Linked DNA regions of Prochlorococcus marinus XMU1408. Each later gene encodes a partner of the first gene's protein in a complex. Links are inferred from orthologs where the notes say so. Each region holds a gene or a part of one and is shown on either strand. Other genes may lie near its edges.

Region 1 (4,103 bases):
TATTGGCATTTCAAATAATAGTTGTACTCCTTACTTTCCAACGTCAGAAACAAGTATCCTGAAGTAGCTTTTGCAAGGCCATTATGGCTAAAGATCACTTAAGAGAGTTGCATTTATTTGCAATGGAGACTGCCTTGCCTTTTGGTATGGGTATGCTTAACAAAGCTAAAACTGGTGGATTGAAGACAATAGTCAATGTATTTAGATCAGATGATCCAATTTCAGAATTTCAGGTTCATGGAGAAAGTTCTGCGAAGACAGTAAGGGACAAAATTGATCAAATTATTCCTGGTCTAGGTCATCCAATTGTCTCAGTTGATGTGACTGTTGAAGAAACTCATCCTGATTGTGACATTAATGATCAAGATTCTTTAGTTTCAATTTTAAGAAGAATTGATAGTCAATTAGATGAATTAAGTGATCATCTTTCAATGACTCAAAAACATAGATGATAAAAAAATATTTTGAATTTTAGAAATGAAGAAAAAGGAAAAATTCTATTTAAGTTCTAAAAAGCATGTAGGTGCTTTTAATCAACCTCTAGTTTTCTTTTTGTTTATTTGTTTTGTTTTTTCAATAACTGGCTTTCGTCTTTTTTGGATACAAATAATTAATGGCTCTTACTATAAAAAACTTTCAGAAGAAAATAGAATTAAGCTAATTGCTAATCCACCAATAAGAGGAAGATTATTAGATCGTAATGGAAAGGTTCTAGCGGATAATAAATTATTTTATTCTTTATCAGTTCAACCTAGACTTATAACTAATAGTGAATGGATTGATTTAAGAAGGTCTTTATCTGATTTGTTAAATGTTTCTACTAAGAAATTAGAGATTGCTTTTAATAGAAATAATTTAGATACTCCGTATAAAAAAATATTATTAACTGATTTATCTGAGGAGCAAGTAGTTAGGTTTAAAGAACAAGAAAATAATTTATATGGTGCTCAGATAGATATTGATTTAATTAGAAATTATCCTTATAAGTCACTAGCAGCTCATGCTTTGGGTTATACCCAGTTGATAACTCAAAAAGAGTTTTCTAAACTTTCAGAACAAGGGTATAAATTATCTGATCGAATTGGAAGAAAAGGTATAGAAGCTGCTTTTGAATCTGAATTGAGAGGTAAATGGGGAGGCGAAATGCTGGAGATCGACGCAATAGGTACAGTTCAGCGTAGTTTAGGGTTGAAATTACCCAGAGCTGGAAAGGATATAAGGTTAACTCTTGATTTAGATCTGCAACGTACTGCAGAAAAAGTATTATCTGACAAAGTTGGTGGAGCAATAGTAGCGCTTGATCCACGTACAGGTGCAATTAGAGCAATTGCGAGTCAACCTACTTTTGACCTTAATTTTTTTTCTCAACCTTTTACAAGTTTTCAATATGACAGCTTATTTTTGTCAAAGAAGGATCCTCTTTTGAGTAGAGCATTTAATGCATACGATCCAGGGAGTACATGGAAGCCTGTAACTGCTATAGCAGGTATGGAAAGTGGTAAAGTTCCTGCCAGTAGAAAATTGAATACGGTTCCTTGTATTACATATGGTAGCCATTGTTTTCCAGAATATAATAGAAGAGGTTTTGGTTGGATTGGATATGAAGATGCACTTAGAGTATCTAGTAATACATTTTTTTATCAGGTTGGAGTCTGGGCTGGATCAAATGCTTTGTATGATGCTGCAATCAAACTTGGCTTCGATAATTACACAGGTATAGAAACTATTTTTGATGAGAATAAGGGTTTAGTTGGGAATAAGGAATGGGCTGCTGAAGGTCGTGGTTGGGGTAAACCTGGAGAAACCCCTTGGATTGTAGAGGATCTGGCTAGCGCCTCTATTGGTCAATCGGTTGTTCAAGTTACTCCATTACAATTGGCACGTGCATATGCAGTATTTGCCAATGGTGGCTATCTAATAACTCCTCATTTAGTTGATGCTAAAAAAAATTGGAGATCTGAAAAATATTTACAGAAGGTAGATATTAAAGATTCAACATTAGATACAATTCGTCGAGGTCTTCGAAAAGTAGTAACTAATGGTACTGGTATAGGAATAAATTTAGACACCTCTGTTCTTCCTCCTGTTGCCGGCAAAACAGGAACGGCTGAAGATAGTAGTGGAGGGGCTGATCATGCATGGTTTGCTGGCTTTGCACCTTATGATTCTGGAGAAATAGTTATTGTTGCTTTTGCTCAGAATACTCCTGGTGGCGGTTCAGTTCATGCTTTACCCATGGCAAGAAAAATATTAGAGACATGGTATGAGCAAAAATCTAATGATGAGTGAATTAGAACTAAAGATTAGAATGATTAAGTTTTAGTAATTGATTTAGAATTGCGTTGATTGACTTATCCTCAGCAATTTTTTGTTTATTCGTAGCTAATTGACGACCTAAGACTAAAGCTCCAAGATGGGTTAATTGAACTCTCATCGAAAGTAATAATTCCATACACCCTCCTCCGGAAAAACTTGCAATTGCAATTGGACGCTCGTTAAATAAACTGCGAAAATCTGTTCCTTGTACAGAAAGCCAAGCTATTGCATTTGTAAGAATTGGAGGAATTGAGCCGTTATATTCTGGCGCACAAATGACCCAGTGAGAGTGGCTCTCCATTTGAGTATTAATCGATTTAAGATTTTCTGGTGCTTTATCTTTTGAATTATGACGTGGATTAAATATAGGTAAATCATTTTTGGATTCCGTCAAATCAAGTAATTCACATGAGTAATTTAGTTCTTTGCATGCAACTAGAAATCTTTTGGCTAGTTTGAGATTTTCACCATTACTAGCAGCTATAACAAGAAGCTTTTTATTAGACATTGTGAATCAAAAGGGAAGAGTGAATGGATGATGTCGTTTTTGTAATGGATCTAGTAGTTCGCTCCGGTTTTTCGATGATGAACTGCTGTTACTCCATCTTTTTTAATGACTTTTCCATGTTTAATCTCAGCATATATCAGCCAATGATCCCCACACTCCATTCGTTGACTAACTGTACCCTCCAGCCAAGCTAAAGCTTCGTTTAATAAAGGCTGATTGCTTGGACTTAATTTAATTTCTAGATCGTTAAATCTATTATCTCCAGGTTTGAATGATTGGAGAAATTGTTTAAGGAGGCTTTGGTGATTGTTTTGCTCTAAAATGTTTAGAGCAAAGTTATCTCCTGTATGAAGTAAGTTTTCTACAGCTCTTTCTTTAGCGACTGCAATCGTAATACCAGGAGGAGAAAAGCTTGCTTGACTAACCCAACTTGCAACCATAGCTCCGCTAATAAGATTATCTTCATCTCCTTTTTGAGCAGTCAATATACATAGTGATCCGACGACTCTTCCGAGTGCATTAATTGTTGGATCACTTTTACTTGTATTTAAACCTACATTAGCCTTTCTTTGTTGCCGTAATTTTGCATTAATTAATTGCTTACCAAATTGAATACCTGTTTCTTCAAGTTTTTTAATCATTAAAGGATCAGGACTAAATTTGATTTTTATAGGTTCGAATCCAAATTTAAAGCCTCCATCTTTTAACTTTTTTTCAAGTAAATCAAGAGCTTCCCCACTCCATCCATAACTTCCAAATACTCCAGCCGGCTTTCCTCTATCTCCCTCAGCCAAAAGAGAGCCAAGTGCTGAAACAATCGGGGTAGGTGCATGTCCTCCTAACGTTGGCGATCCAATTAAATATCCATCTGCTTTACGAATTTCAGTGACTAAGTTATCTGATGCGGTGAATTCACAATTAATAATCTTAACTTTGACCCCTGTTTTACTAATTCCCCTAGCAATGGCATCAGCAATAGCAGCAGTATTTCCATATGCACTTGCAAACAATAGAGCAACTCTTAAGTTGCTGTATTTTTGGCTTTCTCCCCAGCTTTGGTAGTTGTTTAATAAACTCCTCCAACTACCGCTGATTGCAGGTCCATGTCCGGGTACTATCGTATCAATCTCGAAGTCTTCAAATTTTTCGATAATGCTATTGACTTGGGTAGACATTGGTGCCATTAGACAATCGAAGTAATGTCTTCTCTCTTCTTCCGTGCTACTGCTGTTTAATTCAGCCCATTTTTCTTCATAAACATGTGCACCGAACAATTTAT
Region 2 (3,509 bases), on another replicon or contig:
AGTATTGCGGTCAATAAGACCAGTCAACATCAATTCAAGACCTTCAGAATCACTCAAAACTTTTGGCAAATCTGAAGTGATGTCAAGAATAAGTTTTAACCCTTTTCGCTCTAGCTGATTACTCCAAACGGGAGAAAGCATTGTGATCATTTTACCTAAATCAGTTAGAGCTAAATTAGTTTGTTCTGGCTTGCTTCTCTCCAACTCAACTGCATTAAAAATCAAACCAAATCGATCAATTTGTTCTGTACATTCAATATCTATTTGCTTCAAACGATTTGCAACAACTTTAGGTAAATCTTGCTTTCTCATAAGAGATCTTATCAAAGTTCTGATTGTCGCCAAAGGAGTTCTAATTTCATGTGTCAAAGCTTCAAGCAAGGTGATTTCATTACTTTTTGAACTTGATTTATCATCATCATTAATTATGTTGTCTGGCAAAGTCTGGATATTTAAACTTGGTGCAATATCTGCCAAACGTTGAGATAATAAAGGCCAAAAGACTTTGGATAGATCATCATTTGTTTTTAACTGACCCATCTCTTCAAGAGCGTTTCTAAGATTATTAGCCTGTTCAATATTTTCTGTATTCAATCTATTATCAAGCAATGTTAAAAGATCACTCAAAGTTTCAGGATCACTGCGCATCAATAATTTGCGCTCATGACATTCACCTTCTAAAGCAAGTGCAATCTGAATTTCAGGAGTAATAACTATTAGCAAAGGATCATTCCCATCTTCCTCAAGAAGAGTCAATCGCTCATAGTTTGAGGAATCACTATGAATATCCATCGAAACTGATTGACTGGGAGGCAATATCCCCACAGAAGGATTTGCAAGATTAAACAAATCCTTTGGTGCCCAAACCCATCCTTGAAATTTCTTCAATAATTTTGGTTCATAAAGAGCCGGTAATGGAGAAGACAGCCACAAACCTCTAGTCAGATTCATAGGCATCAAAATATCTGACTGCAGAGTATCCAACGCTGCCCACCACATTCTTCGCACTGCAGATTCACTGCATGAAGTGTTAAGGACGCCTTGAGCCATCCTTTTTTGTAAATCTTGAATTGTTACTAGAGACGAGCTCACACAAACCTCCTGACTTTATACAATCCTTTAAATCCGTTTGATTGAATAGATTTTGAAGGATGAAAAAGCATAGAAAGCAGAGTTGAATTTTCTGGAAGAATTTTTATCTGACTATTTTGCTTAAATTGAATTGAGATCCTCTCAATCAATCTGTGCAAAGAAGCAAATGAAAGACTTATTGAACAAAATAGGATAATGGGACCTAACTGGTCTATATATCCAATAGTTAAAAAGGTAATTAAACCTTCTAAAGCAAATACTTTTACATAACAAGATAACTAATTTAGTGAAAATATTGGTTTATTCAGATAGTGAGGATTTCTTTCCTTTACATGAAGGATAAAACTAATCACTCATTCTTCCCGATAATAAATCCAATCAAAACTGAAACCTCTATTCCTAATCATTTAAAATTTTTTTTAAGCTACACATCAATTAAAGCTTTTGATCAGAGATTTTTTCTTATAGATTGACCTCTTCTAGAGACAGATAAACAAAAACCTAAACTTATAAAATTAACTAATAAAGCAGTCCTTCCATAGCTCATAAAAGGTAATGGAATTCCTGTGACAGGACCAAGACCAATTGTCATAAATATATTCACCATAATCTGAAAAATAAACATTGAAGCTATTCCAATCACAATTAAAGACTCAAAGTTTGTTCGAGCTTCAATAGATATTCTTATTAATCGAAAAATTAAAATAAAGAATAAAAATATAACCAACAAAGAACCTAAAAAACCAGTTTCTTCTCCAAGAGCACTAAAAATAAAATCAGTATGTTGCTCTGGTATAAATTTTAGTTTTGTCAATTGTCCTTGCATTAGACCTGAGCCAATCAAGCCTCCTGATCCAATACCAATTTTGCTTTGGAGCATATGGTAACCACCACCTAATGGATCTTGAGTGGGATCAACAAAAATAATTAATCTATCTCTTTGATAATCCTTCAATACATTTAACCAAAACCAAGGAGTAATTTTTGCTATACAAGAATGAAATAAGATTACAAGTAATGTTAATAATTTTTTTTTGGGTAGAGATTTATACGCTAAAAAACCAATTATTGGTATCCAAATAATCAGACCTATTTTGTACAAGCATGCAAGTAAACCTGTCACCAAAGTAGCCAAAATAATAAATGCCCATTCATATGGCATTCCTGACCAATACAACATTCCAAGTAGTATTGCTCCAAAAACAAGAGATGTTCCAAGATCAGGCTGTAAAAAAACCAAAATCCAAGGTAAAAAAGAAACTAATAAAGGTTTCGTTAAATGAGATAAATCAGCAAACCGCCGTCGATCTAAAATCGAAGCTAAGACCAGTATTAAAGTTATTTTTGCAACCTCCGATGGTTGAATATTGAAACCAGCAAAACTGAGCCATCTCTGAGCACCAAGGGCAGAAGTACCACTAAAATTTACATATAGAAGTATTAAAAGAGTAATTAAGTATATTGGGAAAATATATTTTCTTAAACCTTCCAAAGGAAATTGAGCAATAAAATAAATAATTAAAAAACCAATATAAGCCATAATTGCATGTTGATACCAATCTGTAATTCCAATAACTCTTTGAGTACTCGCAATTAAAAAACATGATAAATGTACTAAAATAATAGGTACAATCCAAATTATATAATCTACATTCTTCCAAAATTTTTTATTCCTAATTAGATTCAACCCAGATATTTTTTTACGGCCAAAGTCAATCATAATTGTAAGTTAGTATTTAACAGATAGTGAATTACTAACCGTTCTAGCAAGTTCTAAAAATACCTTTGCTGTTATTGAATCTCGAGACGTATGAACGACTGGAAGATCATTGCCTGTACCCGAATAGATGTCTGTTTCTATTGGTATCTGAGCAAGTAATGGGACATTGTTTTCTTTAGATAATTGTTTACCTCCACCTGAACCAAAAATCTCATAAGATTTTTGAGGCTGATCTGGAGGAATGAAATAAGTCATATTTTCAATAACCCCAAGGATAGGAATATTCATTTGTTTAAACATTGCCAACCCCCTTCTTGAGTCTTGAAGGGATACATTTTGTGGAGTTGTCACTATGATCACACCTGCCATAGGCACTGCCTGAGCCAATGAAAGTTGAGCATCTCCAGTTCCAGGAGGAAGGTCTACTATCAAAAAATCACGTTCTCCCCAAGAAGCTTGATATAAAAATTGCCTAATAATTCCATTCAGCATTGGTCCACGCCAAATAACTGGCTGATCTTGATCAATTAATAATCCCATTGAAACCATGCCGATTCCGCAGGTTTCAATGGGAATAATCTTTTGATCAGAACCAGAACCACTAACTTCAGGTGTTATTTCACTCACACCAAGCATATAGGGGGTATTTGGACCATAGATATCCGCATCAAGCAAGCCAACCTTGAACCCATTTTGA

Evidence for each region.
Region 2: the proteins of mrdA (region 1) and rodA are in contact, whole or in part, in a crystal structure (PDB 6PL5), measured with the Thermus thermophilus proteins. The link is inferred for Prochlorococcus marinus XMU1408 from one-to-one orthologs. Residues at the interface, in WP_223903432.1 of Thermus thermophilus: Arg4, Ile5, His6, Leu8, Ala9, Phe12, Ala15, Leu16, Leu19, Gly20, Arg22, Ala23, Trp24, Leu26, Gln27, Val28, Tyr31, Tyr34, Leu36, Leu43, Thr45, Asp47, Lys156, Gln157, Gly158, Ser160, Val184, Leu201, Glu202; in WP_223903423.1 of Thermus thermophilus: Phe161, Val165, Phe168, Val169, Leu172, Pro198, Tyr199, Glu202, Tyr211, Arg212, Asp213, Gln220, Val221, Gln223, Ser224, Ile226, Ala227, Ile228, Gly229, Ser230, Gly266, Phe267, Val270, Leu274, Tyr277, Gly278, Leu281, Phe285, Leu289, Arg297.

The regions. Positions count from the first base shown.
Region 1 is NZ_QJUE01000001.1:52,047-56,149, reverse strand. The notes cover bases 1-2,883. They hold mrdA (penicillin-binding protein 2), read left to right. Parts: upstream 1-477; coding sequence 478-2,289; downstream 2,290-2,883. Other genes in these bases: DNJ73_RS00230 (diflavin flavoprotein), read right to left, coding at 2,875-2,883; DNJ73_RS00235 (NADPH-dependent FMN reductase), read right to left, coding at 2,297-2,824; DNJ73_RS00245 (hypothetical protein), read left to right, coding at 84-452; DNJ73_RS00250 (hypothetical protein), read left to right, coding at 1-67. Outside these bases: more of DNJ73_RS00230, read right to left, coding at 2,884-4,103. UniProt on the Escherichia coli protein: Catalyzes cross-linking of the peptidoglycan cell wall. Responsible for the determination of the rod shape of the cell. Is probably required for lateral peptidoglycan synthesis and maintenance of the correct diameter during lateral and centripetal growth.
Region 2 is NZ_QJUE01000006.1:46,230-49,738, forward strand. Bases 677-3,461 are described here. They hold rodA (rod shape-determining protein RodA), read right to left. Parts: upstream 2,813-3,461; coding sequence 1,541-2,812; downstream 677-1,540. Other genes in these bases: DNJ73_RS08740 (sensor histidine kinase), read right to left, coding at 677-1,092; DNJ73_RS08750 (Mrp/NBP35 family ATP-binding protein), read right to left, coding at 2,822-3,461. Outside these bases: more of DNJ73_RS08740, read right to left, coding at 1-676; more of DNJ73_RS08750, read right to left, coding at 3,462-3,509. UniProt on the Escherichia coli protein: Peptidoglycan polymerase that is essential for cell wall elongation. Also required for the maintenance of the rod cell shape. Functions probably in conjunction with the penicillin-binding protein 2 (mrdA).